4 regions of the Morganella sp. GD04133 genome follow, and region 3 is predicted to be linked to each of the others. Evidence: predicted binding sites of a transcription regulator. Region 3 holds the regulator's gene; each other region holds the start of a gene.
The links. The regulator PurR, encoded in region 3, represses purine synthesis genes. The targets are predictions, from matches to a motif close to CANGCAAACGTTTGCNTG.
Positions count from the first base shown of each region.

Region 1: glyA (serine hydroxymethyltransferase) is a predicted target of PurR. The motif match lies at 2,408-2,425, and genes of this name have one in related genera.
Region 2: purM (phosphoribosylformylglycinamidine cyclo-ligase) is a predicted target of PurR. The motif match lies at 941-958, and genes of this name have one in related genera.
Region 4: N7387_RS16335 (NCS2 family permease) is a predicted target of PurR. The motif match lies at 1,379-1,396, and genes of this name have one in related genera.

Region 1 covers NZ_JAODZS010000002.1:83,487-88,095, reverse strand. The annotation lists gene N7387_RS01305 (NAD+ synthase) at 1-123, shown strand, start outside; gene glnB (nitrogen regulatory protein P-II) at 136-474, shown strand; gene N7387_RS01295 (hypothetical protein) at 569-838, shown strand; gene hmpA (NO-inducible flavohemoprotein) at 984-2,165, opposite strand; gene glyA (serine hydroxymethyltransferase) at 2,536-3,789, shown strand; gene N7387_RS01280 (3-phenylpropionate MFS transporter) at 3,870-4,609, shown strand, end outside.
Region 2 covers NZ_JAODZS010000003.1:102,296-106,904, reverse strand. The annotation lists gene uraA (uracil permease) at 1-73, opposite strand, end outside; gene upp (uracil phosphoribosyltransferase) at 142-768, opposite strand; gene purM (phosphoribosylformylglycinamidine cyclo-ligase) at 1,022-2,062, shown strand; gene purN (phosphoribosylglycinamide formyltransferase) at 2,062-2,694, shown strand; gene N7387_RS02080 (helix-hairpin-helix domain-containing protein) at 2,733-3,035, opposite strand; gene speG (spermidine N1-acetyltransferase) at 3,241-3,831, shown strand; gene ppk1 (polyphosphate kinase 1) at 3,897-4,609, shown strand, end outside.
Region 3 covers NZ_JAODZS010000025.1:3,702-8,310, reverse strand. The annotation lists gene cfa (cyclopropane fatty acyl phospholipid synthase) at 1-5, opposite strand, end outside; gene punC (purine nucleoside transporter PunC) at 271-1,482, opposite strand; gene punR (DNA-binding transcriptional activator PunR) at 1,604-2,506, shown strand; gene purR (HTH-type transcriptional repressor PurR) at 2,510-3,535, opposite strand; gene sodB (superoxide dismutase [Fe]) at 3,962-4,540, opposite strand.
Region 4 covers NZ_JAODZS010000034.1:28,637-33,245, forward strand. The annotation lists gene N7387_RS16335 (NCS2 family permease) at 1-1,280, opposite strand, end outside; gene N7387_RS16340 (M15 family metallopeptidase) at 1,541-2,335, shown strand; gene N7387_RS16345 (sulfite exporter TauE/SafE family protein) at 2,342-3,091, opposite strand; gene N7387_RS16350 (XRE family transcriptional regulator) at 3,263-3,820, shown strand; gene ilvN (acetolactate synthase small subunit) at 3,863-4,147, opposite strand; gene ilvB (acetolactate synthase large subunit) at 4,165-4,609, opposite strand, start outside.

The sequences.
Region 1 (4,609 bases), on a different contig from region 3:
CTGGTGGATATTAATGAATACAAACGCCGCCAGTCACCGGTAGGACCGCGCATTACCGCCCGGAACTTTGGCAAAGATCGCCGTTACCCGATTACATCCGGGTTTGGCCGCAAAAATTGGTAACAGGATCTGACAATGAAAAAGATTGAGGCAATTATTAAGCCGTTTAAACTCGATGATGTCCGCGAAGCCCTGGCTGAAGTCGGGATCACTGGGATGACCGTAACAGAGGTGAAGGGGTTCGGTCGTCAGAAAGGGCATACCGAACTGTACCGCGGCGCGGAATATATGGTGGATTTTCTGCCGAAGGTGAAAATTGAAATTGTTGTCGCCGATGACATTCTGGAAACCTGCGTGGAAACCATTATGCAGACGGCGCAGACCGGCAAAATCGGTGACGGTAAAATCTTTGTGTTCGATGTGGCACAGGTTGTCCGGATCCGTACCGGGGAACAGGATGAAGATGCTATCTGAGTTCTGCTGAGCATCCCTGCAAATCATACTTATCCGGCGGCTGTTATTTCTGACACCGCCGGATTTTTTTATCTGTCAGCAAAAGGAGAAGGCAGTGCGGGCAATACATGTGCGGGTAATACAATGGATCGTTGCGGTATGTGCGGTGGTGATTATGCTGGTGATGGCCGGTATTATTATTCTGCAGTCAGCACTGAAAGACCCCGGTCAGCATGAATTGCCGGCGCTGTTTGCGCAGGTTTCCGGGATGAATTTAAATAAAGAAGAACGTGACGAGCTGGAAACGTGTATTAATTCAGCCAAGGTGATGTATTTCTCACAGGCAGTAAAAAAATGTGCGAACCGGGCACGGTATAAGAACTGACAGATAAAAAAAAGAGTAACAGTGAACCGGGCGAAAGGATGGGATAGATATAAATTCGGCGGTTATGTCACTGTTACTCAAATGTGCATTTACTTCAGCACATACGCTGAATACTCAGCGTGTTGTTATTGTTGTTCTGTCGCGATTATAAAACTTTGTGCGGACCGAAACATTCATAATGGATCTGGTCTGCACTGACGCCCATGGCGGTCAGCTGACGCGCAATGTGCTGCATAAAGGCCACCGGGCCGCACAGGTAATAATGGCGGGTTTTACTGAGCAGGATATCCTGCTGAGCGGTTAAATCCATCAGCCCGGTCAGGTGCGGATGCGCTTCATCAGCACGCGGCTCTCTGTACCAGACGGTCTGGCTGAACGCCGGCAGCTGAGCACCAAACCGGTTTACTTCCTCCGCAAAGGCATGCACACCGCCGTGCTCTGCCGCATGCAGCCAGGTCACGTCCGCCGGATGCTGTTGTGCGGTGAGTGTTTGCAGCATAGCCATCATTGGTGTTAAGCCGACCCCGGCGGAAATCAGAACCACCGGCGTTTCTTTTTTTGCTTCCAGGAAGAAATCCCCCAGCGGCGGCGTCAGTCTGATCACATCACCTTCCTGCACATTGGCGTGCAGCCAGCCGGAAATCGTGCCTTTGTCCTCACGTTTGACCGCAATACGGTAGGTTTTACCGTCCGGTGCCTGTGTCAGAGAGTACTGGCGGATTTCCTGATTTTCCAGCGCCTCGTCATTGATATAGACACTGATATACTGCCCCGGACGGTAATCCGCGACAGGCTTGCCATCAACCGGTGCCAGTTCAAAACTGGTGATCAGTTCACTCTGCGGCTGTTTGCGGATCACGCGGAATTCACGCAGTCCTTCCCATCCGCCCTGTGACGCCGCTTTTTCCTGATATAACCCGGCTTCACGCTGAATAAAGATATCTGCCAGTACGCCATACGCTTTACCCCAGGCGGTCAGCACTTCTTCACCCGGATTGAGTAACTCTTCAATGGTGGCAAGCAGGTTTTCCCCGACAATCGGGTAATGCTCAGGTTTGATCATCAGACTGGCATGTTTATTGGCAATTTTTTCCACTGCCGCGCCCAGTGCGCCGAGGTTATCAATATTCATGGCATAGGCGCAGACCGCATTAAACAACGCTTCACGCTGCGCACCATTCTGCTGGTGGCTCATGGTGAAGATATCTTTTAATTCCGGATGCTGACGAAACATACGGTCATAAAAATGGGCGGTCAGTTTCGGGCCGGTGGCGGCAATCAGCGGGGCAGTGGATTTTACGGTGGCGATAGTTTGTGCATCGAGCATAGCAGGGCTCCTGAAAAAGCATCACATCAGTGTGAAATTTATAACATGTATTTTTTATGCAACTTATAATGCAGGGCAGAATTTGTAAAGCGCAAATTTTTCTGCTGTTTCTGAAAATCCGCTGAAAATAGCGAAATTGATCAGTGAGCGTGGGTAAGGGGGGATCACAAATCCGGTATTGTGTCCGATGGACAGGATATTCTTATGAAATAATAAGTATGCTAATTACCTGATTTTACCGACATGCAATCGTTTGCGTATTTTTTGTTTCCGGGGCTATCTCAATTCAGAAAAAGGGTTTACACTGTAGGGCATTCGTCCCCGGAAAGGGGTGTTTTTTTATCGGCATCAGGCGAGTCAGGAGAAGCGAATGTTAAAGCGTGAAATGAATATTGCAGATTACGACCCACAACTCTGGCAGGCGATGAAAGACGAAGATCGTCGTCAGGAAGAGCACATTGAATTAATTGCCTCTGAGAACTACACCAGCCCGCGCGTTATGGAAGCTCAGGGCTCCCAGCTCACCAACAAATATGCGGAAGGATATCCGGGCAAACGCTACTACGGCGGCTGCGAATATGTGGATATCGTGGAACAACTGGCGATTGACCGTGCAAAAGAACTGTTCGGCGCAGATTATGCCAACGTTCAGCCGCACTCAGGCTCCCAGGCTAACGTTGCAGTGTACTCCGCACTGCTGTCACCGGGCGATACTGTATTAGGGATGAATTTAGCGGAAGGCGGTCACCTGACTCACGGCTCTCCGGTAAACTTCTCCGGTAAACTGTACAATATCGTCCCTTACGGTATCGATTCTGCCGGTAAAATCGATTATGACGATGTCGCTGAACAGGCGAAAAAACATCAGCCGAAAATGATCATCGGCGGCTTCTCTGCTTATTCCGGTGTGGTTGACTGGGCGAAAATGCGCGAAATCGCTGACAGCATCGGTGCTTACCTGTTTGTTGATATGGCCCACGTAGCCGGTCTGGTTGCTGCGGGTGTTTATCCTAACCCGGTTCCGCATGCTCACGTTGTCACCACCACCACGCACAAAACCCTGGCGGGTCCGCGCGGCGGGATGATCCTGGCGAAAGGCGGTGATGAAGATCTGTACAAAAAACTGAACTCAGCGGTATTCCCGGGCAACCAGGGTGGTCCGCTGATGCACGTTATCGCCGGTAAAGCAGTGGCGTTAAAAGAAGCAATGGAGCCTGAATTTAAAGCAAATCAGGTCCAGGTTGTGAAAAATGCCAAAGCAATGGTTGAAGTCTTCCTGAACCGTGGTTATAAAGTGGTGTCCGGCGGTACTGAGAACCATCTGTTCCTGGTGGATCTGGTCGACAAAGACATCACCGGTAAAGATGCCGATGCTGCACTGGGCTGTGCTAACATCACTGTCAACAAAAACAGTGTACCGAACGATCCGAAGAGCCCGTTTGTGACTTCCGGTATCCGTGTCGGTTCCCCGGCAATTACCCGCCGCGGCTTCAAAGAAGCAGAAGCCCGTGAACTGGCCGGCTGGATGTGTGACGTGCTAGATAACCTCAATGATGAAGCGACCATTGAAGCTGTGAAACAAAAAGTTCTGGCTATCTGCGCGAAATATCCGGTTTACGCATAATCGCGTTACCAATCTGATGTAACCAAAACCCGCTTCGTTCGCCGCGAGCGGGTTTTTTGTATTCCTGAAAGGAGAGGCAGATGTTTGTTCCGTCATCGCTCTGGCTGGCGCTTGATTATTTTACGTATTTTTTTTCCTACGGAATTTTTCTTCCCTACTGGGGCGCATGGCTGAAAGGTGAAGGGCATGATGTGGCAACGGTCGGTATGCTGCTCAGTGTGGGGCTGGTGGCGCGTTTCGTTGGCAGCCTGTTTATCACACCGCTGTTTAAAGATCCGTCACGGCTGATTTTTGCCCTGAGGCTGATGGCGCTCTGCGCTTTTCTGTTCGCGGTGGCGTTTTATTTCGGCTCGCACTGGCTCTGGCTCTTCTTTGTCATGGCCGGATTCAACCTCTTTTTCTCCCCGATGATCCCGCTGGGGGATTCTCTCGCCGCGACCTGGCAAAAACAGTTCCCGATGGACTACGGCTCGATCCGTGTCTGGGGTTCAGTGGCCTTTATCATTGCCACCTCGGTTACCGGGATGCTGATGGATATCTGGAAGCATGAGGTGATCCTGGCAGCATTAGTGGTCAGTACCGGTTCACTGCTGCTGACGTCGCTGCTGCGTCCGCGCATTATGCCGTCCGGGGAAATGAAACAGCGCGGGCCGCAGGTGAGTTTCCGTGTTCTGCTGAAAGATAATGCCGTTGTTCGTTTTCTGCTGTGTGTGAGTCTGTTACAGGGGGCACATGCCGCTTATTACGGTTTCAGTGTGATTTACTGGCAGAAAGTCGGCTATTCTGATGCCGCGATTGGTTATCTCTGGTCACTGGGCGT
Region 2 (4,609 bases), on a different contig from region 3:
GGTGCTGTAAACTTAACGGAATGGTGACCAGCAGTGGTGGGCGTTCATCGACTTCAATAACGCGGCGCGTCATCTTAAACCTCTTAATGATTACTCAGGGATATGCCAAAAAAAAGCCGACTTCTCAGTCGGCTCATTAACTTATTTCGTACCAAATATTTTATCACCCGCATCACCCAGGCCCGGTACAATGTAACCGTGTTCGTTGAGGTGATCGTCGATGGATGCGGTGTACAGCTCAACATCCGGATGGGCTTTTTCCAGCGCTTTCAGACCTTCCGGTGCCGCAACCAGCACGAGGATTTTAATCGCGGTGCAGCCTGCTTTTTTCAGCAGGTCAATAGTAGCGATCATCGAACCGCCGGTTGCCAGCATCGGGTCAACCACCAGCGCCATGCGCTCTTCTATATTAGAGGCTAATTTCTGGAAGTACGGTACCGGCTCCAGTGTTTCTTCATCACGGTAAACACCGACAACACTGATACGGGCACTCGGGATGCTTTCCAGTACACCGTTCATCATACCGATACCCGCACGCAGGATTGGCACAACGGTAATCTTTTTACCCTTGATTTGTTCAATTTCGACCGGACCACACCAGCCGTCAATTGTCACTTTCTCAGTTTCTAAGTCTGAAGTTGCTTCATAGGTCAGCAGGCTACCGACTTCTGAGGCCAGTTCACGAAAGCGTTTTGTGCTTATATCATGATCTCGCATCAGGCCAAGTTTGTGTTTAACGAGCGGGTGTTTTACCTCGACGACTTTCATGGGTTCTCCTACTGTGTAAGCCCTGGCGGACAAAAAAATCGCGAGATTATACCGCTTTTCTTTCGCAGCGCCACCCCGGATTTGTTGATTATAGTCAATTATCACGCTTTTCATGTTCGTTACATGAATAAGTGTGATCTGACGCATTTTGAAAAAAACCGGCGTAAATCCTCTCGCAAACGTTTGCGTGGCCTGTTAGAATAGCCGCGTTTTCGATACACCCACTTACTTGCAATCGCCGTTGGGGGCCGCAGTGACTGACAAAACTTCCCTGAGTTACAAAGATGCCGGTGTTGATATTGATGCCGGTAATGCCTTAGTTTCCCGTATTAAGCATGTTGTCAAAGAGACACGCCGTCCTGAAGTGATGGGCGGGCTGGGTGGTTTCGGTGCGCTGTGTGCGGTACCGCAGAAATATAAAGAGCCGGTGCTGGTTTCCGGCACTGACGGCGTCGGCACCAAGCTGCGCCTGGCGATGGATCTGGCGCGTCATGACACTATCGGTATCGACCTCGTCGCCATGTGTGTGAACGACCTGGTGGTCGCCGGTGCTGAGCCCCTCTTCTTCCTCGACTATTACGCGACCGGCAAACTGGATGTCGATACTGCCGCCCGTGTGGTCACCGGTATTGCCGAAGGCTGCAAACAGGCAGGTTGTGCGCTGGTCGGCGGTGAAACCGCTGAAATGCCGGGCATGTATCACGGTAATGATTATGACGTGGCCGGGTTCTGTGTCGGCGTGGCGGAAAAATCAGAAATCATCGACGGCAGCAAAGTCCGCGCCGGTGATGTGCTGATCGCTCTGGCATCCAGCGGCCCGCACTCCAACGGCTATTCTTTGATCCGCAAAATCCTGGAAGTCAGCAAAACTGACCCGGCAGTCACAGAGCTTGACGGCAAATCCCTGGCGGATCATCTGCTGGCACCGACCAAAATCTATGTTAAATCTGTGCTGAAACTGATCGAAAATACCGATGTTCACGCCATCGCTCACCTGACCGGCGGCGGTTTCCAGGAAAATATCCCGCGTGTATTACCGGCCTGTACTCAGGCACGGATTGATGCGTCATCCTGGCAGTGGCCGTCTGTCTTTAACTGGCTGCAAAAAGCCGGGAATGTGGAAGACTATGAAATGTACCGCACCTTTAACTGTGGTGTCGGTATGGTGATTGCGCTGCCGGCAGCATCTGTACCCGCCGCCCTCGCCCTGCTGACAGAAGCGGGTGAAAATGCATGGCTGATTGGTGATATCGCGGTGTGCCGCGAAGATGAACCGCAGGTCATCATCCGCTGATGAAAAAACGCCTTGTTGTCCTGATTTCCGGCAGCGGCAGTAATCTGCAGGCGTTGATTGACGCCTGCGATTCAAAAGCCCTCAATGCGGACATTGTCGCGGTTTTCAGTAATAAAGCAGACGCTTACGGGTTACTCCGCGCACAACAGGCCGGTATTCCCGCACTGGCGCTCAGCCCGGCGGAATTCTCTTCACGGGATGATTTTGATGCCGCATTGCAGGCGCAGATTGATGAATATCAGCCGGACTTAATGATTCTCGCCGGATATATGCGGATTCTGACACCGGCCTTTGTCCGCCATTACCACGGCAGAATGCTGAATATCCACCCGTCTCTGCTGCCGAAATATCCGGGCCTGCACACGCACCGCAAAGCGCTGGAAAACGGCGATGCCGAACACGGCACTTCCGTGCACTTCGTCACGGAAGAACTGGACGGTGGCCCGGTGATTTTGCAGGCACGCATTGCCGTTCTGCCGGATGACACCGAAGACACCCTCACCGCACGGATACAACAGGAAGAACACCGCATCTATCCGCAGGTGGTTAACTGGTTTGTGCAGGGGCGTCTGGCGCTGAAGGACGATGGTGTGTATCTGGACGGGAAATTACACTCTCACAATACTATCTGATACCCTGCGCCCGGTTTTTCCCGGGCGTTTTTTCATCACTACCGCAGTTTCGCCATATCATTAAGATACGCTTTGCGCTGCCCGGTATAATTCCACCATGGCTGTGCCGGTTGTCCGGCAAGAAAATCGGTCACTGACCAGAATACATCAATAACGCAGGGATCCTGACGGACACCGGTTACCGCGCAAAGCATTTCATACATAATCACCGGGTCTGAACCGGTAATATCCTGCGGCGTCTCATACCCCAGCAAACGCAGATCTTCCGCCATCGCTTCGCCGATATTCGGCAGGTCAGTAAGCGTATTAAGACGGGTGCGGCACACTTTTGTCGGGTTCATAGAAATATCCGGTATTTATTAATGGCATGCGTATTATCACATACTTTATCATCAGTCTGCCGCGACCGGTACCCAAATAACGGGTAATTGTTATAATTTTACACACGCCTCCCTGCAATGATGCCGAAAAGCGGATCCCCGGATAATTCCGTTTCTGTTATGTGTTACACTGTCTGATAAAATACAATGAATACCGAGGTGATTTATGTCCGGTGGTACTGCTGTTCCGCCTGTAAAACTGCGCCCGCTTGAGCGTGAAGATTTAGCATTTGTTCATCAGATGGATAATAACGCCAGCATTATGCGTTATTGGTTTGAGGAACCGTATGAAGCCTTTATTGAATTAAGTGATTTGTACGACAAGCATATTCACGATCAGTCAGAACGCCGCTTCATCGTGGAAAGTGACGGCACCAAAGTCGGGCTGGTGGAACTGGTGGAAATTAATCATGTACACCGCCGCGCTGAATTCCAGATCATTATCGCCCCGTCACATCAGGGTCACGGATTTGCCTCCCGCGCCGCCCGTCTGGCTATGGATTATGCGTTTTCTGTCCTCAACTTATATAAACTGTATCTGATTGTGGATGTGGAAAACGAAAAAGCGATCCACATTTATAAAAAGCTCGGCTTCCATACCGAAGGCCAGTTAATTGATGAGTTTTTCGTCAACGGGGAATACCGTACTGCCATCCGGATGTGTATTTTTCAGCCGGAATATCTGGTGATGAAAAATAAATCAGCGGATGCGGAAAGCTACGTTGAAAAAAATGCCCGCGTAAAGCAGAACCTGTAATGTTTTTTTAGTAAACTGTACCCTGTGTTTAACCCAGATTCAGCGTAACCCGTTCCGGAGTAACAATGTCCCAAGATAGGCTCTATATGGAAAAAGAACTCAGTTGGCTGTCGTTCAACGAACGGGTTCTTCAGGAGGCCGCCGACAAACGCAACCCGCTGATCGAACGCATGCGTTTTCTGGGCATTTACTCAAATAACCTGGATGAGTTTTATAAAGTCCGCTATGCGGATGTGAAACGCCGTATCCTGATTAATGAGGAACAGCGCGGTTCCGGCGCCAGTGCGCGCCATCTGCTGCGCAAAATTGAAACCAAAGTGGCAAAACAGGATCAGGCATTTGATACCCTGTATAACGACCTGCTGCTGGAAATGGCGCGTAATCAGATTTTCCTGATCAACGAGCGCCAGATTTCACCAAAACAGCAAATCTGGCTGCGGCAGTATTTCCGCCAGCATCTGCGCCAGCACATCACGCCGATTATGATCCAGACCAGTACCGATCTGGTTGAATTCCTCAAAGACGATTACACCTATCTGGTGGTGGAGATTGTCAAGTCCGGCCGTGAGACCCGCTATGCACTGCTGGAAATTCCGTCCGATAAAGTCCCGCGTTTTGTCAATCTGCCGACCGAAAACGGCCGCCGCCGCCAGTCGATGATCCTTATCGACAATATTCTGCGCTACTGTCTGGATGAAATCTTCAAGGGTTTCTTTGATTTCGATGCCCTCAACGCCTATTCCATGAAAATGACCCGCGATGCCGAATATGACCTCGC
Region 3 (4,609 bases):
CTCATATTATCTCCAATTTTTATCAAAGCGGGATTCTGAGAGCTTTATTCATGACGTTTTGCGCGGGAACAACAGAACCGGTGTGATTGGCCGTCAACGGGTGACAGTCTGCGTATTAACGTGATCGTTAAGACAAAAACAAAGCTCAAAATCCGGATTTAAAACGAATTGTCAGAAAAGTATAGGAGCCTGAAATTAAAATTCAATGACAAAAAAAGCCGTACATGAGTACGGCCCGTAATTAGGAATATTCTTAATACGTGTTGCAGTCTATTGATTTTGTTCCGCAATAGTCACGGAGGTGCGCGAAGAGCGGCGCTGAATAATATAACCGCCGATAGTCAGTACCACGGTTGCCGCCATGACGGCGGTGGTGGAGAGCAGGGGAGCATGCATCAGCGCGGAGACCAGAAAACTGATCGCAGAGCATAAGCCGAGCTGAATGGCATTCTGCAATGCTGCCGCTTTACCGCTGTGCTCCGGATAAACCGCCAGGGCGTTTGATACCGCAATCGGGTAAGACGCACCATTCATTGCCGCCATAAAGCAGAATGGGATCAGGATCGCCACCAGTGACGGGTTGCTGAATTTCGCCATAACATACAACCCGATCATGCTGACGGCATAACCGGCCAGCAGGAACGGCAGCAGGGTTTTACCGTTAATCCGCGACAGCAGGGCACGGCAGCCGTAGCCTCCGACCATAAAGGCGATCGTCTGCGGGATATAGCTCAGGCCGATATCATTCGGGTTATAACCCATATCGCGCAGAATAAACGGCGAACCGGTCAGCCAGGCAAAGAAACCGGCACTGCACGCGGCATAAATCAGCACGTTACCGCTGTAGACCGGGGACTTCAGCAAACGGAAGAAGGAGATCTTCTGTTTTTCTGTTTTGGCTGCATCCGGCGCAATATGGCGCTTTTCTTTCAGCATCAGGGTCGGGATCAGCACCAGCAGGGTGATCCCGCCGAGTACGAGGAAAATCTCATGCCAGCCGCCGTGGTTGAGCAGCCATGCGCCCAGTAACGGCGCCAGTGCCGGGGAAAGTGCCACCAGCGGCATAATCGCGGCAAAGACACGCTGCGCGCGGTGATCATCATAACGGTCGATAACCAGCGCCTGCCAGGTGACCGCTGCGGAGCAGACGCTGACCGCCTGCACAAAGCGCAGTAATAATAGCTGCGCCGGGGTGGAAACCCAGACCATGGCCAGACAGCTCAGGGCAAACAGGCCGAGACCCATCAGCAGAACCGGCTTGCGGCCGATTTTATCGGAGAGTGGTCCCCATAACAGCTGGCCGATGGCAAAACCGACCAGGAAGATACTCAGACTGGCGCTGATAGCGCTGGCAGTGGAGTTCAGAGAGTCCTGCATCATACCGAATGCAGGCAGATACATATCAATCGCGAGGTAACCCAGCATGCTGAGCCCGGCGAGATAAAAGAGAAAGCCGCGGGAAGGCGATTTATTGACAGTCACAGAGAAATACCTGAATGTTAAATAAGTGTAATGCGTGAGTTGTTATTTTAACTATTCGAGTTTTTCTTTGTAAAACGTTATTATTTGCACACTGCTGTGAAATTTTTTGAAAGGAAGAATTGTGTGGTCAGAATATACGCTGGATGTGGTGGATGCTGTGGCACGGACAGGCAGTTTCAGTGCGGCGGCAGAGGAACTGCACCGGGTGCCTTCTGCCATCAGCTACAGCGTCCGTCAGCTGGAAGAGTGGCTGGCGGTTCCGCTGTTTGAACGACGTCACCGGGATGTTGAACTGACACCTGCCGGGGCATTATTTGTTAAAGAAGCGCGTGATGTTATCAAAAAAATGAAATCCACACGCCACCAGTGCCAGATGATTGCCAACGGCTGGCGCGGGCAGTTCAGTATCGCCGTTGACTGTATCGTAAAACCGGAACGGATAACGCGACTTCTGCTGGATTTTTATCATCATTTTCCGGATATCGAGTTGTATATTTATCCGGAGGTGTTTAACGGGGTGTGGGATGCGCTGGTGGACAGACGGGTGGATGTGGCCATCGGCGCGACACGCGCATCCCCGATCGGCGAGCGTTATAATTTCCGTGATATGGGGTTTATGCCGTGGCGTGCGGTGGTCAGCCCGGATCATCCGCTGGCCTCTGCCGGTCATGTCCTGACCAATGAGGAGATGGTGCCGTACCCGAGTTTATGTCTGGAAGACACCTCGCGTTCCCTGCCGAAACGCGACACGTGGGCACTGGATAATCAGCGCCGCCTGGTGGTGCCGGACTGGGATCGCGGGATTGCCTGTGTGGAATCGGGATTATGTGTGGCAATGATGCCGGCGCACCGGGCCGATCCGCTGATTAAAGAGGGGCGGCTGGCAGCGCTGAAGATAGAGCAGCCATTGCCGGACAGCCCGTGCTGTATCACCTGGGTGGATAAAGATACCTCTCCGGCACTGAGCTGGCTGCTCGATTATCTCGGGGACAGCAGTACACTCAATGCCGAATGGCTGCGCTGATCCTCAGCGGCGGTAATCGATAAACGGACCATCTGCCACGGAGCGGCGTTCGACCAGGCGCGGATGCACCTCAATAGTCTGTGCATCTTCGCGTTTGTTGACGATACGGTCGAGCAGCATGGTCAGCGCCATCTGTCCCAGCCGCTCTTTCGGCTGGTGGATGGTGGTCAGGGCAGGGGTAAAGTAGCGGGCGTTACGGATATTGTCATACCCGATCACAGAAATATCCTGCGGGACACGCAGGCCCATTTCATCAGCCGCGCAAATCGCGCCCATCGCCATGGCATCCCCGCCGCAGAATACCGCGGTCGGGCGCTGTTTGCCGGATAAAATCTGTGCCATCGCCTGATAACCGGAATCCGGTTCAAAATCGCCCTGAACAATCCATTCATCACGCACTGTAATGCCGGCTTCTTTCATTGCTTTGCGGAATCCTTCCAGACGGTTGCCGCCGGTGTTTCGCTCAAGCGGCCCCGGAATAACCGCGATATCACGGTGACCGCGTTCAATCAGGTAACGGCCGGCAAGATAACCGCCGTGCAGGGCGTTATCAATAATCGCATCGGTGAAATCCCCGCGCGCTTTGCCCCAGTCCATTACCACCATCGGGATATTGCGGTAGCCTTCCAGCATGGCAATCAGCTGATCCGGATATTCAGAACACATCACCAGCAGACCATCGACCCGCTTTTGTGCCAGCATCGCCAGGTAGGCTTTCTGCTTGTCAGGATTATTGTGAGAGTTGCACAGCACCAGGGTATAGCCTTTGCTGTAGCAGCTGTTTTCCACCGCCTCAATCACTTCCGCAAAATACGGCGCTTCACTGGAGGTGGCCAGCAGCCCGATGGACTTGGTGTTATTGACTTTCAGACTGCGCGCCACGGCGCTCGGTGAATAGTGCAACTCTTTGATAGCAGCCCAGACAGCCGCCTTCGTTTCTTCCGCAACGAAACGGGTATTATTAATGACATGGGAGACGGTTGTGGTAGAGACGCCCGAGCGCTTAGCCACATCTTTAATCGTTGCCATGATGAAAACAACTCCTGACCTGCCGGTCTGTATTTTATTATTCGGTTAATCGATTGCTATTATAGTGCCATTATGCGGTAACAATAGAAAAATTTCTGTAAAAACAGGCATTGTTGTCTGATCCGGGTCAAAAGTAAAAAATATTACCTGTGCTATGGTTATTGATATGGTCAGCTATTCGGATTTTCCGGTCAGACCATCCGTTTTAATTATTTTGATGATTCAGGATGTCAGGTAATCATCATTGGTCATTAAGCAGCTATTTTGGAGATAGGAATGGATACAGATCTGAAATATGGTTTGTCAACCGCAGTTGCGGCACTGGTTATGATCGTATTATTTGCAACAATGCTTTTCTGATACACCCCCATCAATACAAAAGGGCGGAAAATTCCGCCCTTTCTTGGTTAACAGTATTTTTACGGATTACGCCAGGTTTTCTTCCGCAAATTTCCAGTTCACTAATGCCCAGAAGTTTTCCAGGTATTTAGGACGGGCATTACGGTAGTCGATATAATAAGCGTGTTCCCAGACATCGACGGTTAAGATGGGTTTGTCGTTACCGCTGACCGGGGTTGCCGCGTTAGAGGTATTGACGATAGCCAGGCTGCCGTCTGCTTTTTTCACCAGCCATGTCCAGCCGGAACCGAAGTTTTTCACTGCGGCATCGGTAAACTGCTGTTTGAATTCGGCAAATGAACCGAACGCGTTGTTAATCGCATCCGCAATTTTACCGGTTGGCTCGCCACCGGCGTTTGGTGCCAGGCAGTGCCAGTAGAACGTGTGGTTCCAGACCTGGGCGGCGTTATTGAAGATACCGGCATCAGAGGTTTTGATAATCTCTTCCAGTGATTTACCTTCAAACGCGGTGCCTTTGATCAGGTTATTCAGATTAAGCACATAAGTGTTGTGGTGTTTGCCGTAGTGGTATTCCAGTGTTTCTTCAGAAATATAGGGCGCTAATGCATTTTTTGCATAAGGCAGTGCAGGTAATTCAAACGACATTGCATTCTCCTTGTTAAGGTTAAATCAGTAACCTCATCACAGACGGGTTACTGTTATTATTCTGCGAAT
Region 4 (4,609 bases), on a different contig from region 3:
AGCTTACGCCATTCCCCTCCGGCGATACGACCGATAACCAGTGAAGCAAAGCCCAGCATAATCCCGGTCACAATATTACCGGTCAGTACAATGAAGACCGCACACAATAAACCTGACATAGAACCAACAAAGTCACTGAAATCCAGTTTACTGACATTACTCAGCATCAGCAGACCGACATACATCAGCGCCGGTGCTGTCGCATAGGCCGGTACCAGGTAAGAGAGCGGAGAGAGGAACAGGATCAGCAGGAACAGTACCCCGACCACGGTTGCGGTCAGACCGGTACGACCACCCGCAGCGGCACCGGCCGCAGATTCGATATACACCGCAGCAGGCGCCGCGCCGACAACACCGGCTACAATGCTGCTGACTGAGTCTGTCGTCAGGGCTTTGCCGCCGTTAATGATCTGATTATCTTTATCCAGCAGATTCGCCTGACCGGCTACCGCGCGGATCGTGCCTGTCGCATCAAACACCGCCGTCATCACCAGCGCCAGAACTGTTGGCAACACCAGTGGTTGCAGTGCGCCCATGATATCCATGCTGAAAAAGAGTGACAGCCCGTCATCACCAAGGGACGGTAATTTGAAAAAGCCCTGATATTTCACATTCGGATCAAAAATCAGCCCGATAACGGAAATCGCAATAATCACCAGCAGTACTGCCCCCGGGACTTTCAGGCGCTCCAGACCGAAAATCACCGCCAGACCCGCCAGCGCCATTATCACAGGGAAAGAGGTGAAATCCCCCAGTACCACCGGCATGCCTGCCTGCGGGTTTTTGATCACAAGGTCAATATTAGTGGCGGCAATCAGCAGCAGGAACAGACCGATACCGATCCCCGTGCCGTGGGCAATCCCCAGCGGGATATTGCGCAGGATCCACGTACGGATACCGGTGACAGAAATCAGGGTGAACAGCACCCCCATCAGGAACACCGCGCCCAGTACGACCGGGATCGGGATATTCTGACCAATCACCATACTGAATGCGGTAAAGGCGGTCAGGGAAATCGCACAGCCGATCGCCATCGGCAGGTTTGCCCATAACCCCATCAGCAGAGAACCGAGCCCGGCCACCAGACAGGTGGCGATAAAGACCGCCGTATGCGGGAAACCCGCCTGGCCGAGCATGCCCGGCACAACAATCACCGAGTACACCATCGCCAGGAATGTGGTCAGTCCGGCGAGAACTTCACGGCGGACAGTGGTGCCGCGCTCAGTCAGTTTAAAAAATTGGTCTAATTTGCACCCGCTTTGCGGCTGTGTCGCAGACATGTCATCACCTGTGTTAATGAATTTTGTGTCACATCACGTAAACGATTGCGTTTTCAGAAAAAATCCGCTGGTTCCGGATAAAAAAACCGGATACCCACGACGCAAACGTTTGGCTTTTTACAGAGAAAAGATGTGATTTTTTGAGGCAAACGATTATCTTAGGAAAAATCCTGATAATCAAGGCCAAATCCGGGAATTTTTTCACCTCTGTGCCATTGACGGGTTATCATCATCGGTCCCGGTGCCTGATGACGGAATCTATGATGAAACTAACTGCTTTTCTCCTCCCTGTGAGCCTGCTCTGTACGGCGTTACCGACAGCTCAGGCGGCAATTACCCCGCTCAGCCCGGACACCTGCCGTGCCATGACCGCACTCGGTATTATCACAGCAGAAAACCCGGTGCCCTGCGAACGGCTGGTCAATGTGGATGTCCGGTTTATCTCCTTTGAGGGCGAAACCCGCACCGGCACCATTACTGTCGCCGATATTATTGCCCCTGAAACGGAAGCGCTGTTCGATGAGTTGTACCGGCAAAAATTCCCGCTGCACAGCGTGCTGCCGATAGAAGCCTTCGGCGGGGATGATGAGGCATCCATGGCGGCTAATAATACGTCAGCATTTAACGGCCGTCGTCAGGCCAGTCAGAAAGCCTGGTCAAAACACGCTTACGGCATGGCGATCGACATTAATCCGCAGCAAAACCCTTACCGCTTCCGCGATAAAAATGGCCGTGTGACTATCAGCCCGCCGCAATCCGCCGCCGCGCTGACCAACAGAGAAAATATTCGTAACGGAAAAATGGAAACGGTGCTGCCGCTGGTTTTCAGCCATGGTTTTCTCCGCTGGGGCGGGGAATGGAAAAATCCGGTGGATTATCAGCATGCGGAGATCGGCAGTTTTACCTTTATCAATCATCTGCTGTCCCTGCCGCTGCCGGAAGCACAGGCACAATACAGCGCCTATGCCGCCCGTTACCGTGACTGTTTCAGCAAAAGCAAAACCACAGATGAGCTGCTGCGCGCCCGGCAATGTGCCAAAAACGTATTGCGCTGACAGCCGTCAGCGTAACAGATTGCTGATAAGCAACGTCAGACCGGCCAGCAGGATCACCATATTCAGGAAACGGAAAAATGCCTCTTTCGGGATACGCATGGTGATATGCCGCCCGAGGACAATTCCTGCCACCATCGCAGGCAGGAACAGCAGCGCGGTAATGGCGATGTCACTGTTCCAATAGATCCCCATAATCAGAAAAATAATTACGCGGGTTAATGTACTGAAGCCGATCAGGGTGGTCTGCGTAATGCGAAAGCGGTTTTTATCCTCAATCCGCCCGGCAAAATAGATGGCGTAAACAAACCCGCCCGCCCCGAACAGCGCACTCAGAATGCCGCCGCCAATCCCGAACGGAATGATGTATTTCTGCGGATAATGCCGTGCCGTCTTCTTAATAAAGAGGGAATAAAGCGCATAGAGAACAATAAAGGCCCCGAGGAACACCGCCAGCAAATCAGGATGTGTTTTCAGCAGGATCGCCGCACCAATCAGACTGCCGCCGATCATCAGCGGCACCATCCATTTCAGCTCGGCAAAATCGGCTTTGCGTCCGTCGCGGGTGACGTTAATCACCGCCGCACCCAGATCCATCAGCGCCAGCATCGGCACAATGTGTGAGACAGGAATAAAGAAAGCCAGCACCGGACTTGCGATCAGTGCGGAGCCAAAACCGACCATGCCGAAAACCAGATAACCGGCGAAGAGAACCGTAAAACAGATAAAAAAATCTGCCCATGGCAGGGTATAGATCATGGTGAGCACCCGTTTAATGACTTATGTTAATTATCACCATGCCGGATCCTTTCATCTGATAGTATTACCTGTCAGTGCTGTTTTTTCCGGAAAATCACGGCTTACCGTTGTACAACACGTGTGCAATACTAACAGGGTTTCCCTGCAAATTTCATTGGTATCGATTACATTATGCTAAAAACCAGTGCCCACATCGGCCAGAAGGTCAAACTGCTGCGTCAGGCGCGTAACCTGTCGCTCAATGATCTTTCAAAACTCTCCGGCATCTCGAAAGCCGCGCTCTCCAAACTGGAATCCGGTGATTCCAATCCGCGTATCGATACACTGGAGGCCATTGCCGTTGCACTGCGTTTTCCGCTGGGGGATCTGTTTACCGCCAGTAATGAAGGTTATCCCCGTTACGAAAAAAATAAAGTCTTTAAAGGGGAATATGCGGAAGATTTTAAATTCCGTGTCGGCATGGGAAATATTTCGGAGATCTGGCACCTGAAGATGATCCGCGGCGCGATTATTAACAGCCCCGCGCACAGCACCGGCACCCATGAGCATATTCTTATCCATCAGGGTACGCTGATGATGCGCTTTAATGACGATCAGACTGTGCTGCTGGAACCGGGGGATTTCTATGCGTTCTCCTGTGATATTCCCCATTCTTATATCTGTATGGAAGGCGAGCTGAGCGGTACGCTGATTATGTCCTATTCCCATATCGGCCAGACATCCCCGTAACCGCAGACAAAAAACCGGGCTTATCTGCCCGGTTTCATCATTCTACTGAATGTATTTATTCAGTTGCTCAAAGATACTGATATCTTCGTTGTATTTCACGTCCTGCACGTCTTCCAGTTTCTCCACCTGACTGACCATCTGGCTTAGTCGATCATCCGATTTCACCAGCAGCCAGATATGGCTGTGATCCTGTCCCGGCAGCGGCAGACACAGAATACCGTCCACGTTAAACGCCCGGCGGGCAAACAGACCGCAAATGTGTGTCATCACGCCGGGGTGGTTGCGGACCACCAGTTCCAGAGCGATAGGCTGATTATTTTTTTCCATGATTCTGTTCTCCGTCATCACGCTGTGACCATATCGATATTGGCATCACCCGGCAATACCATCGGCCACACTTTTTCACTGACATCGATTAATGCGTGGATCAGGCACGGCCCGGGGCGATCAATCGCCGCCTGCAATGCAGCATGCGGATCACTCTCTTTATTCAGATCACAGGTGTGTAATCCGAAGCCTTTGGCAATTGTCACAAAATCAGTCTGATACGGATAGGCAGATGCCACAATGTGCTCGTTGAACATCAGTGTCTGCTGCTGGTGAACCATCCCCAGTGCCTGGTTGTTCATGAGAATAATTTTGATATCCAGGTTATGCTCAGCGGCGGTCGCCATCTCCTGAATATTCATCATAATACTGCCGTCCCCGGTGAAGCAGACGATCTTGCGTGACGGCTCTGCCAGTGCGGCACCAATCGCTGCCGGTAACCCGAAGCCCATCGTTCCGAGT